DNA from 2 places in the Paenibacillus sp. WLX1005 genome. Region 2 is predicted to be linked to the other one. Evidence: riboswitches for the same ligand, from Rfam matches in the RefSeq annotation. Region 2 holds a riboswitch; the other holds the start of a gene.

Region 1 (9,245 bases), 1.9 Mb from region 2:
ATAGCTGTCCACCGTATCCACCACTTCGCCGTCACGTAGCAGCTCTACCCGCAGATCGTACAGATTCGGTCGGTCAGCACTCCACCAGCGCCCCTGTGTATGATCGTTAAAGTCATTCAGTCCAATCGCTCGGAACGGCTCCACACTGCACAAGGAAAATTCGTCGCTCGCGATATTTGCCCCGTCAAAATCCACCGTCAATCGTACCTGAAAAGAGCTAGTATGTAGCGCACGTCCCGTTTCCGGCGTATACTTCAGCCCGATCCGCATCTCGTTGCGATCAATATCCGGGGTCAAGCGCAGACGCTGCAAGTGATACGGCTCTACCACTTCCAGCCATACACTTTGCCAGATTCCAGTCGTGCGAGTGTAAAAGATACTTGCCGAATCTTCCAGCCAGTACTGTTTACCGCGCGGCAGCGTTACATCACGGCTAAAGTCCTCGCAGCGCACCACAATTTCGTTCGTATCTTCCTTATCCAGCAACGCTGTAATATCCGCTTGAAACGGCGTATGCCCGCCTTCATGTGCCGCCGCCCATTGTCCATTTACCCAGACCGTTGCCGCATAGTCAACCGCACCAAAATGAACGATGATCTGTTTCCCCGCCCAGTCGGTCGGCAGCTCCAGTGTCCGGCGATACCAGACCAGATCGTGAAATCCGGTGTCACTAATACCGCTCAATTCACTTTGAAAGGCAAACGGAACTTCAATGCTGCGGTCAAATGTCCCCTGTCCGCGCATATGCCAGCCTTCTGCATCTCCACAGCGTTCATCGTCAAACGCAAACGCCCACGTCCCGTTCAAATTAATCCAATCTTCCCGCACCAGTTGCGGACGCGGATATTCCGGTCGTGGCAGACGTTGGTCGCGATCATTGCGCGCAGTTGGATGTTGTACATATCTCATGTGATGAAGTTCCTCCTTCAGATATAATATATGTTCCCAATCAAAGCAGCAGGACAGCATCTACAACAATATCGTAAGCGGTTACAATTAAATCTGTATCCATCATACCTTATCCCTGCTCACCGTGTGTGGATGATTTTATATAGATTCCATCCGCTGCATATATTCAAAAAGCTACGCAAACTCACTTGATTGAGTTGACGTAGCTTTTGGTTAGGCTTTTATCGAAAGTGAAAGAGCATTTATATACCAATTTCAGTTGCATACTGATCGTTAGGAAGTAGCAGGAACCGGGTCTTTGGCTTCGGTTGGTTGTTGTTGTCTGGAAATGGCGAACAAAACGCCCCAGATGAGGATGAAACCGAGCAGTTGCGACCACGTTACGACCTGATGATAGACGATCCAGTTGATCAGGACACCGACCATCGGGAAGCTTAATTCTGCCAGCGTTGCTACCGATGCTTTGGTCGTGGACAAGCCTTTGTAGTACATCAGCAGGCTGAGCAGTCCCGGCAACAGAGCTTGACCGACCAGATTGACGATGACAAGCAGGACAGGAATAGCACCTGCGGGCAGGCTCCATGCTGCATTTTCGTTCAAGGTCAAGACGAGCAGCAAAGGGATCGCCAGAATGAAGCGCAGCGAAGTGACAGTCTCGTATTTCATTTTTCCGACCATCAGACGCCCCATAACGGTTGATCCGCCCCATAATGCAGCGGCGCCAAGAGCGAGCAAAGAACCAACCTGTGCAAAATCGTTAAAATGACCAATCGGAACGGCAAAACCGAATGTTAGCAAGTACGTACCGCCCAGTGCCAGAACGAACAGCCAGCCAAAACCGCGTGGCAATGTTTCTTTTAGCAGCAGACGCGCCAGAATGATAGCGAATAACGGTTGCAGCTTTTGCAATAATAAGACGGCGTTGAGATCGCCATGCGATAAACCCATTGTGAACAGTACAGTTGCAATTGCCGAGCCGCCCCAAGATAGGAACAGCAGCGCGCCGATATGTTGCCATTTCAGACCGCGCAGTTCATGACGATTGATCCACAAAATTGGAGCGGCAGCGAGGAATGCTACGAGATGCTCCAGCAATACGATCTGGGTCGATGTGAACGACTCCAGCAAAATAATACGGAATAGCGGATCGACACCCCATAGTGCTGCCCCGATAAAGACGAGCCAGAAGCCGCTTTTGACATGACGCTGTTTTGTTTCCGCAGCAGATTGAAACCGATAGTTGACGTTTTCCATAATTCAAACTCCTTAATATAATTAGAATTTGAATAGGCGATCTTATACGGAAAGCCCCTGAGCATCGGGAACCGACATTCAGGGGCTGATCAAATAAACATGTACCTATGATATACCGATGCTGTTCATCGGCAAACATACCTGTACAGGTTTATGTGTTGATCTTCTCCCATCCGGACTTTACCGTCGGCTCTGGAATTGCACCAGATCAGTCAACTGCTCCAAATTGGAACAGTGAGTCGCGGGCTGCTGTCGACATCGTCAACATTTACCGCCGGTCAGGAATTTCACCTTACCCCGAAGATCTCTATTCGATTGTTCATTACGATAGCTAATAATTATCATCATGATTCTATTTCATTAACCATGAAAGACGTTTTTGAAAGTTTCGCAAGCTAACCTTTGAATAAATCTCATTATAAAGATACTTTTAGTAACTTGCAATAGCTTTGTACATAAAAATCATAGCTTTTTATATAATTCATATCGTTTAACTCGGTTTTATCTATATGTATAGCGTAACGTATTCTGTTATCCATTTCAAGATAGGATGCTAAATCTTATCATTTCGCTACTTGCTCTCTCTATTTTAATCATTTTAAACATGTCTATATAATGCATGTTTACGAAAATTTGGTATACAAAATAGTTCGAATTTAACATTTTACATATACGTGTGTTGTCAGCTTGGTGTCTGGGTATAAGATAACGTGGGCTTTTTACAGCTTTCACACCAAATACATATATTTGAAAGGGGAAGAACAAATTGGATTTTAACAAACCCAATCCGGAATTCACACCCGGACAAAATCCGAACTACCCTCCAGACTCGAACTACCCACCCGGTGGTTACAACCCGCGCGCAGGTGTACTGAGTGTCAAAGACTGGATGATCACCCTGCTGCTGCTGGCGATTCCTGTCGTCAATATCGTTATGCTGTTCGTCTGGGCATTCGGTAACAGCGCACCACTGTCCAAATCGAACTACGCCAAAGCCACACTGCTGTGGGCAGCGATCTGGATCGTGCTGTACATTATCTTCTTTGCAATTTTCGGCGCGGCATTCTTTGCCACTATGAGTAGAATGGATCAAGGCGGATATTGATTTTGTAGCAAGACCGTAGCAACACGATTCGGCAGAAGCAAGGATACCGTGTGCATGAGCAGTAGTGTTGGAACGAATGCTCATTCCCAATGAACCATCTAACAGAATCAGTAAGTTCAGCAGAGTGGGTTCTGCATGAACCTGCTTAGCAAAAAGAAGTGCGTCTCTGCGGCGCACTTCTTTTTCGTGCTTATATACGGTTAAAAATACAACTGATCATCCGGCTTTAGCGAATGTACCTGCTGAAAGCCTTCTTGCTCCAGCCTTAGCGCCAGTCCATCGGTACGCGGACGTGTCGCATGTACGAGCAGGGTACGCGGACTTTTGAGATCAAGCAGCATTTGCCGCACATCCGGCAGCCCTTGATGCACCTTGTAGCGCACATGATGAATCTGACAGCCCTGATGCTCCATATCCATCAGCAGCAACCGCCCGAATGAGCCATGCGCCAGATCACCGGTAAAAATCACCCGATTCACAGCACTCGTAGCAATACGAGTATAATGCTGCTGTGCCTTGACCGATTGCAGCATCCCGTCGTCGGTAAACAGAATCGAACTAGGATGCTGGCGAAATAAGGCTTCGCGCGAATGCTCATCCGTCAGCCGATACAATTGTGGATGCTTCAATAGCTGTGCAATACGCTCCGCTCCATCGCTACGCAGCCAGCGCGGTTCAGCAGCGAACAACTCTAGCGCTTCCAGCAGATCCTGCTCTACGAGAATCGGAATCTGAGCAAACTGCTCACGCGCCCACAGAATCAATTCCTGTCCGCGTCCATATAACGGTACCGGCAGGAGAATCGCACCTCCGCGCTTCAACGTTTCCTTCATATACCGACTCAACTGTGATAGCTTATTGCCCTGCCGATCTGTATCTACACCATACGCCGCATCGACAATTGCCAGATCCAGATCTGGAATTTGCCCAGGTGAAGGATGTGCACGCGAGATAATACGCGAATGATGCAGCGGACGATCTGCTTCCAGTAGTCGCGATTCGGCACTATAATCACCGGTATAAAAGATCGTCTTGCCATACCAGTTCACTGCAACCCAGATGGAACCCGGCAAATGACCTGCCCGTCCCCAGCATACTTGTAGCTCTGGACGCAGCCATGTCCATTCTCCCGGCGGTGCGACATCTTCCAAATAGCGGAATTTTAGAGAAGACAGCGGCTTTCGTTCAGCATCGCTGGAGACTTTTACTTGTCGCTGATCATTATCATTATGTTCATACGTCAACGGATTCGCTAGTTCACTAGCGGTATGATACGACCACTGGTCTGATTTCTGATCAGCAACCACATAGTGCTGCTCGTTCAGATGTTGCTCATGCATACGAAGACAAACCGGTAATTGCTTGAGCGTAGCCCGCGTCGTCCAAATATCGCCGGTATATCCATACTGCTCCAATAATGGCAAACCGGAACTGTGATCCTCATGCGCGTGTGACAAAAAGACAGCCTGTGTTCGTGATAACATATACGTCATTCGGGCAGGAAAATCGTGCTCATCCCGTTGCAGCTCCATCCCACAATCAAGCAGCAAATAACGGTCTTCCCGCCTCAGCAGATAACTGGATCGTCCATGCTCGCCCGCGCCGCCAAGAATCGTAAGTTCCATCATGATATTCAACTCCACCTGTTTTCACCATGGTCGTCTAAACCGGATTACGCGGTTCAGCCTGTTTTACATGCACTAGATGTCCAACTGTTTCCTGAACAGTATATCTGTCATTTTTGTATGCAGTGTATGGTTAATGTAAACGCAGTATAAACTTTTGCAAAAAGAGCCTGCTGTTTTTAATGATACGCAGATAGTTATGTACAGGAGATTTACGAATGATGAGGACAATCCAAGCGACAGTGACCATCGCAATGAGAGCATACAACGACAACGATGTACCTTTTTATCCGTACCTGAACATGCTGGATATGAATATCAAAAAAGGCACAGGTCGACTACATATGCCGATCCACAACAAAAAAAGCGTACCGCTTCTATCCGAAGATATCACGGTACGCTTTTTATGACGGTTCACAACCGGCATGGTTGTGAAGAGAGGTTCACAAGAAACAGGTCTTATTTCAAGCCGTATTTTTTGTTGAACTTGTCTACGCGGCCACCCACGTCTGCGTTTCTTTGTTTACCAGTGTAGAACGGGTGGGAAGCAGAGCTAGTATCCACACGAATTACAGGGTAAGTGTTGCCATCTTCCCATTCCATAGTTTCGCTGGAATGTTTAGTTGTTCCGCTCAGGAATTTATATCCACAGCTTGGATCCAGGAAAATAGCCTGTTGAAATTTAGGATGTCCTTCTTTTTTCATGAGTAATCACCTTATTCCATAAAATTATTCGCACTATTCCCATTATACACCGTTGTATGGAAATGTCAAAGAAGTTCTGTTTTTTTATCAAAAAAATTTTGGTTCTCCAGCACACTTGTTTTATAATAAAATCCCATCGTGTACAGACATCATTTGACCGATATTACCGATCCACATAATCTTCACATATATTCATACGGCAAAAGGGGAATCTTCCGATATGGCTGTTCAAAAAGAAAGCGAATTATACCTTCCGATCAAGCACTTTTTCGCCCTTCAGGGCTATGATATCAAGAGCGAAGTCCGTCATTGCGATCTGGTCGGCACACGTCAGAGTGATCCCGAGCCACTCATTATCGAGATCAAAAAAACGTTCAATCTAGCGCTCATTTTGCAAGGATTGGAGCGGCAAACACTCAGTAGCAATGTATACGTCGCCGTCGAACGCAACCGTGCCAAAAAAGGCGCACATAATCAGCGTTGGAGCGAACTCATTCAACTCTGTCAGCGACTACAGCTCGGTCTGATCACTGTGACCTTTTACCAGACCAAACGTCCACTGGTGGAAATACTATGCACACCGATGCTGAATAGCACGCCCCCATCTGCTCCGCGCAAAGGCAGCAAGCGTGCTCGTCTGGCAAAAGAACTCGCAGAGCGCAGCGGCGACTACAATCTGGGTGGCAGTAGCGGCGTTCCACTGATTACCGCTTACCGGGAAAAGGCGCTACGCGTCGCCTATGCACTTGGCGATCAGGAAGCCATCTCCCCTGCTACGTTGCGTCAATTGAGCGGCGTCCCGCTAGCGGCATCGATCATGCAGCAAAATTACTACGGCTGGTTTGAACGTATGGCACGCGGACAATATCGTCTCACGACAATGGGCAAACAGGCACTGCGCGATTATGCGTCCATCATCCAGCGCTTTGGACAGCTGTAGGATGCAATCTGTCTGACCATGCCAGCAGCATTTTTATACACAACGAATGATTTGATTAGCCAAATGCATATCAACTACACATCTACACATCGTATTCAGCACTAGAATATCCAGCAATAGAACAACAAGAATGGCGCGGACAGTTATCCATCCACGCCATTCCGTATTTATACATTCTATTCCTATGTATCATCCGCCTTATGTCAGCCCTGTTCCTTACAGAACAGGGTTCATTAGCATCCAAGCGGATTAGCGATTCCGTAGCTCAGCGATCTCTTCAGAGATCAGGTTCATACCGAGCAGCAATTCCTCGCGCCCCGGATGACTAAAATTTAAGCGAATATTGCTGCTACCCTGCCCATCGGCATAACAACGTTGACCCGGCAAAAAGGAGACCCCTCTCGCCAACGCCCGATTCAGCAATTCCTCACCATCCAGCCCATCCGGCAACCGCGCCCACAAAAACATGCCGCCGACCGGCATCTCGACCTCAGTACCACGCCAGTTCGGTCGTTTCAACAATTCCAGCATCAACTTGAGCCGAATCTCATACTCCCGGTTCAGCATCGTAATATGGCTATCCCAGTCAAAACGTGGCGATTGCAGCAAACGTAGCAGAATCGCCTGGTTCATCGTACTGGATTGCCAATCTGCCGTCTGCTTGGCTGCTGATAATACCTCAATCAGTTGCGGATCGCCAGCCGCCCAGCCAATCCGCAGCGCTGGTACAATCGTTTTACTGAATGAACCGATATACAGCACATGATTGCCACCCTGTTCGCGATCCAGTTGAAACAGACTCGGATACCGACGACGAAAAGAACGTACCTGCTCCGATCCAAAATGCAGATCACCATACGCATCATCTTCCGCGACTAATAGCTCATATCGGCGACATAGCTCTACCACTTGACGACGACGTTCCAGACTCCATGCACGTCCGGTTGGGTTGCCAAAATTCGGTGATACGAATAACAGCTTGGGCTGATGCTGTGTAATCAATTGCTCCAGATGATCCGGCACCATACCATCGGCATCACAATTTACATGCACTACCTTTGCCCCTTGCAAATGCAGCACCTGCAAACAGCCCGGTGGCGCGGGCGATTCGATCAGCACGATATCTCCGCTGTTCACATAAATACGCACCAGCAGATCAATCGTCTGCTGGCTACCGGATGTGAGCAAAATATGCGATGGATCGACGACGAGCTTCTGATCCTTTTGCCAGCGGGTATGCAGCCATTCTCGCAATTCAGGCGAACCGGCTACATCACCATACTGCAAATCAAGCGGACCTGCCGAAAATACCGCCCCTGCCGCTTCCCCCAACTGGGCAAGCGGGAACAACTCCTCAGCAGGCAACTCTTCCGCCAGCGAAATCCATGATTCGCGGCGCTGATTGTCCGCTGCCGGTCTGACTGAAAATGGCGGCATTTTGCCAACCCTGGATGCAAATGAGAACTTCACCGTTCCAGCCTCCTGTACGATGCTTTTTCAAGATCATACACCTGAACTTGAATCAAGGGCAACCTTTTTTGCCGCAGTTGCAGGCGAATGAGGCAATACATTATCCAGTGTAACGCCGGATTCTACAGTCGCGACACTGGGATGACTCTCCAATGCCCCTTTAAACGAAGCGGTATGCGAATACAGTGTATATTTTTCAATCGCTTGCGCACGACTGTTGACGCCAAGCTTATCGTAGATTTTGCGTAAATAATTATCGACAGATCGGCGGCTTACACGGATCGTCTCAGCGATCTTATCGTATGTAAACCCCTGTGTAATCTGTGTCATAATATTGTGTTCCAGTGGAGACAATTCAAAATAACCGTCGGTCGGTATTTGTGCAGGAACCGGTACAACGCCGTGGCTAAGCCACGACAACGGAATCACCGTCAATCCTTGACGCAATCCGCTGATCAGATGCAGCAGTTGTGCAGGCGACGATTCTTTGGACAATACACCGCTTGCGCCCATGCTCATCAAGCCAGCGAACAATGATAGATTGTTATCACCGGTCAGTACAATGACATGACTCTGCTCACTGCTGCGCTTGATTTGACGCAAATATAGTTCTGCATTGCCTTCTGGCAGCGAATCGTCCAGCAGGATCAGATGTGGTTTCACGCGTGCGGCAAGCTTGAGTCCATCTTTGACCGAACCGGCTGTACCGACAACACTCAGATTATCCGTCTCTTCCAGTATCAATTTGGTTCCCAGCATTAATGCGGGATGATTATCAATAATGATAACCTTCCATGTACTATCCATTGGGGCACTTCCTCCCTGTTTCAGACATTGATCCTCGGTGGGACTGTATAGTTACTATCGGTTACGTGCAGACTATTTTTAATCCTATCTTTTTCTTTTCTTCATTTAAAACGGTCAAAACATGTCTTTCTCGACCTAGCTGCCATGCCGACTCTCAGCGATTTGTACTTGATACCAGCATGACTGCTGTCGCCTTATTATCCATTCATCCATCCATCGCTCTCTTTGAGAAAATGGGTAAATGTATGCGAAACTATTCATTCTCCCCTGCGTTTAACGTTCCAGAATGAGCATGATTCATTGTACATTTGCTATCCTTGTCAGACCGTCCATCAATCATGCAAGTACAATCCACCTAGCGTGATCTGATAGCTTACGGAAATGGACGCTCCCCATACGTCATGTTAAAATGGACGATATTCTTCAAACT
Region 2 (9,245 bases):
CCATCCACATGTCCCTGCACAATATGACCGCCAAAGCGACCATTGGCAGCCATCGCTCGTTCCAGGTTAATGGGACTGCCAGTACGTGCATCCTTCAAGCTAGACAATCGGTACGTCTCCGGCATAACATCTACCGTAAACAGAGAGCCAGCAATCGTCGTTACCGTCAGGCAGACGCCATTGCAGGCAACACTATCGCCGATCAGCAGACCGGGCATAATGTGCGATGCCTGAATACCAAGCACCATCGCTTCGCCGCGTCGGTCTATTTTTTTCAGTGTACCGATTTCTTCGATCAACCCGGTGAACATGTACCATCACCTTCCTTCAATTGGAATCCATTTATCGTTGGAGCTACTATGCTGCATGATGGATAAGCCAAACGTTACGATGAACATGTATAACGGGAGCTTTACTGGTGATGGTAGCGTGCTAGACCACTGATGCACACATTATCGTCCAGCGTCTCTACTTCCAGTTCATCCAGTGTGACTGCCTGATTCATCTTGTCAAAACCGTCGAACGTAAAGGTTGAAATATGACCGCCAATCAGCTTCGGTGCGAAGAACAGTGTAATCCGGTCAACCAATCCGGCTTCCAGCATCGCGCCATTCAGCTGACCACCGCCTTCCAGCAAAATCGACGAAATTTCCAGTTTGCCTAGCAGCGTCATCGCCTGCTTCAGATCGACATGTTGCCCTTCGCCGCTGACGATGACACGCACTCCGCGTGCTTCCAGTTGGGAGATGCGCTCCTTGCTAGCACTTACGGTAGTCACGATTATCGTCGGTGCGACACTGATATCCAGTAAACGTGCTGCATCTGGAATACGCAGTGTCGAGTCAATGACAATGCGTACCGGATGCAAGCCGGGGACTTCGGTGCGAGTCGTCAGTTCTGGATCATCTGCCAGTACCGTGCCAATACCGACCATAATGCCCTGATGACGATGACGCATACCATGTACACGTTCACGCGCAGCGGCATTGGAGATCCATTTGCTATCGCCAGTACGGGACGCGAGTCGACCGTCAAGCGTACTTGCTGTCTTCAGAGTAACGAACGGCAATTGCGTAGTGATGTACTTGTTAAACGTTTCGTTGAGACGCTCGGAACGTTTGGCGAGTACGCCGGTGACTACCTCGATGCCATGACTGCGCAGACGCTCAATACCAGAACCCGCTACCTGCGGATTCGGATCAACGGCTGCGACGACGACACGTTTTACCTTTTCCTTGATCAGTCGATCACTACAAGGCGGCGTTTTGCCATAATGACTGCACGGTTCGAGCGTGACATAGGCAGTCGCACCTTCGGCTTCGTCGCCTGCCATATTAAGCGCATGCACTTCCGCATGTCCGGTGCCACGCTTCAAATGCGCACCTATGCCGACGACACGACCGTCCTTTACAACGACACAGCCGACAACCGGATTAATCTCCGTTTGCCCCTGCGCGCGTTCCGCCATATCCAATGCAAGTGACATATAAAATTCATCGTTTAACAAATTCATCCTCAGGGCTCCTTCGTCTTGTGCAAAATATAATGGAATCTATTGCTTCGTCATAAATGGGAAATAGAACAATAGATCACAACATTCATTTAGTTACCATTTATAACATAGTAACAAAATTATATTGTGTGAACAATCCGAAAACGCGAAAAGCCCCGCAGACCGGCATCATTCCGGTACTACGGGGCATCATAAATAGACAGAAATAGAGATAGATCATGCGCAAATGAACTGCATACGAATGTGATCTACCCATTCCTTTTGCAGATACTGCTGTGCAGTTTGGTTTGGCATAAGCTTGCATTTTGGGAGAAAGCAATATGATATACAGGCATAGCCTCAAACAAGGATGCAGCCAAATAAGCCACTTCCAGTCGGCACTCCTGTATTCCTATCTGTCCCAAAACGCATACATCTCCATACGGACAGCGCCTGCACCTACGTCAGACCTGTCCTGTTCCTCTCCCATCCAGACTATACTGTCGGCTCCGGATTCTCACCAGATCCACCGCCAGACATCATCAGATATCTGCCGGGTCACGGACTTAGAGCTTACAGATTGCATATGGCAACCCCATATCTCAACACCGCCGGTGGGGAATTTCGCCCCGCCCCGAGGATAAACGTTATTCAATTATATACTTCACTTGCCAACCACGAGCTACCTTTTTTCATGCAGCGTGATGGTGAAATCATATCACCGTCATCGGTAAAAATCAAGAAACTGCCTTTTCACTATATATAAACGCTTATTATAATTGAATAACTATTATTCTTTTGGAGCTTATTAGAATGTGATTGTTAGTTTAATAATCTTTGTCTGGCTGATAAAAGACACAGTTACAACCTGCTTACCTTCGTTTGCTTTTGCAGTAAGAATCTAATTTTGAATAGTAGCACCAGCGACAACGTTTTTGATAAAGACACAAATTGTATGCAATCTCCTCCATCATCAATGAACGAAACATATTTAATCCTTGTCTCTTTTAAACTGTATACCATATTTTCATTCCCTTCTTTTTAATTTAGTTTGGTATAATAATTCAAAATGTATAAGGAGTGGTTCAATGGCTGTTTGGACTTCAATAGAGAATGCTAAAGTAATAGGTATTCTTCCAGATTATAGAAGGCTAATCAAACAAAATATTAGTAAAAGTGACGCTCAGAAAATCTGTGCCCAACAATTGATTAGTAATGATGCTTTAAAAATATTTGAGAAACGCATGAATAACGTTGAAAATCCATTGAGAACGCTCGGTCAGCACATCGAAGTGATAAACCAAATCGCTGCAGGCATCACTACACCAAAAAGAGCAGATGAATACAATTGGTATAATTGTTTCAAATACTAACTAATCAAGTACAAATCAAACCATAAATTAATACTTTATGATTTAATTTGTACTTTCTACTGACTTACCTACATACAGAAAAAGAGATTTTTCCGATGATGGATCATCTCAATAGCTAGGTTAGATGTAAACAACGGTTTTTATTTATTACATATAAAATAACGTAATAACACACTTTGCGTAATTGCGTTATTTTTTCAACCTACAACTGAGATAAATCCTTGATACGACAGGATTTCGCTGCTTTACTATGGACAAATTTAGGGTGCAAACCGTGACATCTCGTTCTATTCTGTCATCGTTTCATACGATACACGCAAGCGCAGCTTGCAACTATGACAAAAATAGGGTCAATTCTCTCTGTCATGCTGCTGCACCCTATTTTCGACCATACTCACCCTCAAACTGTCCTCTTTCGCCCTAAAAGTGTCCTTTCACATCCTATTTCTGTCCATCGTTACAACCTAATTCCGTCCACACTATATCCTAAAAACGACCATCCTTCGCCCTAAAAAAGTCATACTTCACCCTAAACTCGTCCATCTAAAACACGAAAAACTCCTGATATTCCTGACTTGCTGGCGATCTAAAACAAGTAAATATTTTAAAACAGTGAAAACAAGAAATGTAAAACAAGAGGAAAACATCACAAGACGATTGTTGTTGTCTTCACTCTATGTTTCTACTCATTTATACTATATAATGGGCTGTATTATCTGTTGTGGAGGAATTGACATGCGTGGCAACAACCTCGTTACAAAAGCAAACAACTTGATCGAGACACCATTGAAATTAGGGGTCGTTGAAATGCGGATTGTCATTGTGCTAATCAGTACCATTTCCCCGCATGATGATGAATTCAAGCCATATCGTTTTAAAATTTCTGAATTTGCGAAGATGATCGGTGTGAAGAACAAAAACATTCATCAGCAAATTAAAGACTATACATACAGCCTGATGTCGCAGCCGTTTTATCTGCATGATAATTTGCAGGTCACTTGGCTCGCGTCTGCGGAATATTTTCCCGGTGAAGGCGTCGTTGAGGTAGAATTCTCGCCCAAGCTACGACCGTATCTACTGCAACTGAAGGAAAAGTTCACCACCTATCGGCTGATCGATATTATTAAGCTGAAAAGCGCCTACGCAATGCGAATCTACGAATTGCTCAAGCAATATGAGCGAATCGGCAGTCGGACATTTACCGTACAGCGGCTCAAAGAGCTGCTCGGTATTGAGGATCAGTATCCGGTGTATGCCGATTTCAAAAAGCGTGTACTTGTTAAGGCACAGCAGGAGATTAACAAGCATACCGATATTTCGTTTTCATTTGAGGAAATGAAGACGGGGCGCAAAATTACGGAGATCAAGTTTCTGCTCAGTAGTAAGTCTGCCGATGCCAAAGCCAGTGTGCTCTCCGATCCCGACAAGCCTGCGGGCGCACGTCATCATACGTCTTCTCGGTTGCGGCAGCAGCTCAAAGAGGAATTCGGTCTGCAAGCGAAAGCAATTGATCAGGTGTTGTCGCAGTATGACAAGCATTATATCGCTGAAAATCTGGACGTGGTGCGCGCCGATGCCAAGCGCGGCAGAATCAAGGATATTCCCGCATATACAATGTCTGCGCTCAAAACCGATTACCGCAAAAAACGCTCCGGTCTGGAAGAGGAACATATCGCTTCTCAGCAAGCCAAACAAGTCGAAAGTGATTTGCTGGAGTCATATATTCACGAGCTGTCTCAGCAGGTTCGCGATTATATTACGAATCTATCAGCTGAACATATTCAGCAAGAGCTGGACGGGCTAAAATATAGTGTACGGACGCTGGGCATTGCAATTGTGGATGACGAGGTAACTGATCCGTTTAGCGAAAGCGGCAGTTATTTTATCCAGTATATTCAGAAAAAGTACTTTAAGGATTATACGTTTGAGCGGTATTGTGAACAGAAGGCGGATACAGACGCAAGACTGATTGATGAGGAATAGATGAGTCGTAATGAAGAGATGATCAAGAGCCAGCAACCGTTACAGGTGCTGGCTTTTTTTATATATTTCACTTTGTTTTCGTTTTAATTTTTCACTTTGTCGTTTTACTTTGTTTTCGTGTTATTTTGGTGTGTTTGATGATCAGTTTTATTTTCATCTGCGATTGTTGCTTTTGTTTATATTGGTCACTGTGTTGGCTATGAATGGGATGCTGTGGTATGGAAGCTGTTCTTTTTTAAAGATGGACAAAAATAGGGCGCTTTGTTGTACAGGGTGATTTGATCATTATGTAAGCTGATCTTTACGATGATATACACCTCATTTCTCCTCATTGATAGCAAAACGGAGTGTAAAGAAAGCTATTTCTGATCGAAATTTGCTCAACTATGACAAAAATAGGGCGTACAGCATAAAGGGAACTCAATCATTACCCTATTTTTGTCCATATTAACCCTATATTCGTCTTACAAGAGATATTTTCTTACGGAAGCCTAATATTTTATTCGCGTATCTATGCTTGCTATGTTTCAGATATAATCTGTTGTTCTATTACTATCCATCCTCCGGTTGTTATTTGTTGAAAAGAAAGATTGCGTTAGCTCGTTCGTATGCAAATCTTGCAAAATCTGCCGTAACTGTGTCTGCACTCCTCGGCTAACAGGTAATAGCGGCAATGGAAGTCCCGGCTCTGAGATCCATCCCTGTATGACCGCGAGCGCGGTAACGATACGCAAACTGCCGAATTGCTGGAACAATGTCCAGAGTGGTTGCAGTGTATTCGACAGCTCGTGAGCCGCAGCCACATTGCCCTGCTGCGCCAAAGAGGTGATTTCCAAACTAATCTCCGGGAACAATCCACCTAATACCGAATACCAGACGTCACAGCCAGCAACTAGACCTGTCACAGCGGCAGGATCACCGCTAATGCCCAGAGCGATCTTCGGATGAAGAGAACTTTGAAGCTGTTGTACACGTTCGCGTGCGGCTTGCTGTTCTTCTGAAACAGCCGGGATTTTGATAGAACCGACATGCGGCAATTCCGCAATGCGGGCATATAAGTCGTCGTTAAATGTAAAATGCGATGTACGCGGATTGTCGTATACGCAGAGTGGTACAGATAGCGAATGAGATACCTGTTCATATAGTCCGAATACTTCATCCTCTGTCAGCGGCTGATATGAGATCGGCGCCAATAACACGGCACTTGCTCCAGATTGCTGCGCATCATCTGCCAAACGCAACACATCCGCGGTGCGCAAGGCACTAATACTGGTCATAATCGGAATATGATTGGCTTCCTGCACTGCTAGCTGTAAAATATGCCGCCGCTGCTGACGATCCAGATACGCATAGTTGCCAGTCGAACCGAGCACACCGATCTGCTCCACACCCGCCTGAACAAGACGATGAATGAATGGAACAAATGATTGATCATGAATCGTTGATTCATTCATTGGTGTTAATGGAAATGCACATAAACCTTTGAACATATAGTATTATACGCCCTCTCTTCGATGAACTTGAAGCTGAGGGTTATTATAGGGTGAATAGAGAAGTATTTTAAGTGCCAATTTTGCAGAAATGGACTATGCCAATTGGGATGAACATTTGGAAATCAGGATCGTTTTACAATCAGTATTATAAAGATGGACAAAAATAGGGTGCGCTATGTGAGAGCTATAATTGGTGGGGAACTGTCCATGTTATTTTGTTATTTTATGTGTGGAAGTAAGGTGCAATATGATGATCTTGGAGTTGATCGATATGGAACTATGACAAAAATAGGGCGCAAATCGTTGAAATGATCAAATGTCCACCCTATTTCTGTCCACTTTAGCCCTAGAAGTGTCCAGCTACTTACTATACATCACATATATTGAAGGCTGAACACAATTATGGTGGATTATAAACGATATGCCACAACCGCCAGAACAAATTGCAGAGCAGTTATGGCATATATTGCATCGCAATCAGATGATTCAGTAAACAAAATCTGCGCAATCTGTATGCGATGATATCTACGTATGCGAAGAATGACAACGACGTTGCCAGAAATCCACAATGAGATTACCAATGGTCTTCGCATGAGTTTCCAATGCAAAATGCCCGGTATCCAGCAAATGAATCTCGGCGTTTGGCACATCTTGGGCAAATGCGTGTGCACCTGCCGGAATAAAGGAAGCGTCGTTTTGCCCCCATACTGCCAGCAATGGTGGCTGATGCTCACGCAAATAATGCTGAAATAACGGATACAAATCTACATTGGTTCGATAATCATAAATCAAATCCAGCTGCTTCTCATCATTGCCCGGTCGTGACATATACAGACTGTCCAGCGTATAACCGTCTGGTGATACGCTATGCGCTGGTGTTCCATCTGTATATTGATGCCGGATCGTATCAGGATCAAAGGCACTTCGGTAACGCTGGCGCTGTTCTTCAGTAGGGTGCTGCCAGAATTGCTTCCGTGCCGCCCATTTTTCACCTAGACCTTCCTGATACATATTGCCATTTTGCGAAATGATGGCGGTAATCTGCTGCGGATGACGTGCTGCCAATCGAAAGCCGATTGGAGCGCCATAATCGAATACATACATCGCGTAACTCGTAATCTCCAGCTTGGATAGCAGCTTCTCCATCATTAGCGTCAAATTATCAAACGTGTAGGCAAACTCACTTCGGTCAGGCGCATCCGAATTGCCAAAGCCCGGGTAATCAGGCGCGATGATGTGAAAGTCATGCTCCAGTAACGGAATTAGATCACGGAACATATGCCCTGCGCTCGGAAAACCATGCAGTAATAGCAACACTGGTCGATCCGGCAATCCTGCCTGACGATAAAAAATGGTAACGCCTTCAATGTCGATGTGATGATACGTGATCATGTATACTCTCCTTTGTTTTCCTAGTATGGATAAGTAAAGTGGTGGCGTTCAGTCGAGGAATACGTTACAGTCGTTCTTTGACCTGATTCGCTTCATGGATGATCTGCTGTATGATGTCTGAAGCAGACTGATTGGACGATAGCATTCTAGTACCCTGACCTGCCCAGAGTGCCATATACTCAGAACGATTCTGCTGAGCAGCAGCATTTCGGATATCTCTTGTCAGTGAATTTTGAGTAGGAAAGGATAGGGGTGGCAATCCGCCTGCATTCCATTGCTGTATAAACGTATTGGATACGCCTCTAGCAGGGCGACCTGAAAAAGAATGCGTCAGCACGGTGCTCTCCTCCGTGCTGTTCAGTAAAGCTTGCTGATAAGCTGGATGTGCGCCGGATTCGCTAGCTGTTAGAAAGCGCGTGCCTAATTGTACGCCCTGTGCACCAAGCGCCAGCGCCGCAACCAGCCCTCTACCGTCCATGATGCCACCAGCAGCAATAACCGGAATGCGCACATGATCAACAATTTGCGGAATGAGTGCGATACTGCCGATATTAGCGCCAAGATCTGTTGATGATAGGTCAAATGTTCCGCGGTGCCCACCGGCTTCACTGCCCTGAGCGACAACATAATGACACCCGCTCTGCTCCGCTTGAATCGCTTCGTTGACCGTAGTCGCAGTTGCCATCACCTGAATGCCCGCCGAGTGGATCAGTTCCATTTGAGACTCAGACAATAAGCCAAATGTCGTGCTGATCACTGGAACCTTTTGCCGGATCAGAATGTCCAATTGTTCTTCTAGAATCTGGCGGGTATGAATCTGCTTCTGTGTCGGACGTGGAATTCCCAGCTCGTCCCGCGTCGCCTGCAATTGATCGTTGACGGTTTCAAAGTTGGTATAATCGTCCTCGCCAATATGGGCAAACACATTGACTGCAAAGGGCAGCGACGTGAATGTTCTAATTTCCTGAATCGCAGTATGCAACTGCTCTGGCTCCATATAAGCGGCACCGAGCGTACCCAATCCACCTGCATTGGATACAGCAGCTACGAGTAGAGCCATATTGGGAATGCCCGCCATACCCGCGAGTATGATAGGATAGCGGATACCAAGTCGTTGACACAGAGAATTACTTGCGGATGTATGCATAATGAGAAGCCTCCCTGTATAGGTCTAGTGGGAATACCTAGGTCTTATTGTTAGTAAGTTGTATGACGTACACAAATCCACTGCTTCGATGAACATGAACAGAAATAGGAACAAGAACAGGAATAGATTCAGTTTACATGGGATGCAACGATCCTGTATAATCCGAAAATCAGATCACAGGCATCTCCATTTCAGATGGATGATGCGGCTGGAGGACATCATGGATCTTCATTTACTGGAAATTTTCAGACAGGCAGCGCGTGAAGGCACTATTACGCAAACGGCGAAAACGTTAAATTACGCACAATCCAATGTGACTAGCAAAATTCAACAGCTGGAAGCAGATATGCAGACGTCGTTATTTT

Evidence for each region. A riboswitch is a leader RNA that binds a small molecule or an ion and turns the genes downstream of it on or off. The one in region 2 is predicted to bind FMN.
Region 1: it holds a riboswitch for FMN, as region 2 does, so the genes downstream of both, ACE3MZ_RS07165 (DMT family transporter) here and ribD (bifunctional diaminohydroxyphosphoribosylaminopyrimidine deaminase/5-amino-6-(5-phosphoribosylamino)uracil reductase RibD) in region 2, are expected to answer to the same signal.

Annotation. Positions count from the first base shown of each region.
Region 1 is NZ_CP176756.1:1,630,987-1,640,231, reverse strand. Features, by position in the region: gene ACE3MZ_RS07170 (glycoside hydrolase family 2 protein) at 1-909, opposite strand, end outside; gene ACE3MZ_RS07165 (DMT family transporter) at 1,183-2,163, opposite strand; FMN riboswitch at 2,321-2,472, opposite strand; gene ACE3MZ_RS07160 (hypothetical protein) at 2,930-3,268, shown strand; gene ACE3MZ_RS07155 (MBL fold metallo-hydrolase) at 3,469-4,896, opposite strand; gene ACE3MZ_RS07150 (hypothetical protein) at 5,112-5,303, shown strand; gene ACE3MZ_RS07145 (type B 50S ribosomal protein L31) at 5,353-5,598, opposite strand; gene ACE3MZ_RS07140 (DUF2161 family putative PD-(D/E)XK-type phosphodiesterase) at 5,819-6,538, shown strand; gene ACE3MZ_RS07135 (PLP-dependent aminotransferase family protein) at 6,788-8,008, opposite strand; gene ACE3MZ_RS07130 (response regulator) at 8,042-8,815, opposite strand.
Region 2 is NZ_CP176756.1:3,516,347-3,525,591, forward strand. Features, by position in the region: gene ribE (riboflavin synthase) at 1-311, opposite strand, end outside; gene ribD (bifunctional diaminohydroxyphosphoribosylaminopyrimidine deaminase/5-amino-6-(5-phosphoribosylamino)uracil reductase RibD) at 413-1,513, opposite strand; FMN riboswitch at 1,967-2,138, opposite strand; gene ACE3MZ_RS15020 (hypothetical protein) at 2,581-2,865, shown strand; gene ACE3MZ_RS15025 (replication initiation protein) at 3,601-4,848, shown strand; gene ACE3MZ_RS15030 (dihydrodipicolinate synthase family protein) at 5,376-6,338, opposite strand; gene ACE3MZ_RS15035 (alpha/beta fold hydrolase) at 6,867-7,733, opposite strand; gene ACE3MZ_RS15040 (NAD(P)H-dependent flavin oxidoreductase) at 7,798-8,880, opposite strand; gene ACE3MZ_RS15045 (LysR substrate-binding domain-containing protein) at 9,101-9,245, shown strand, end outside.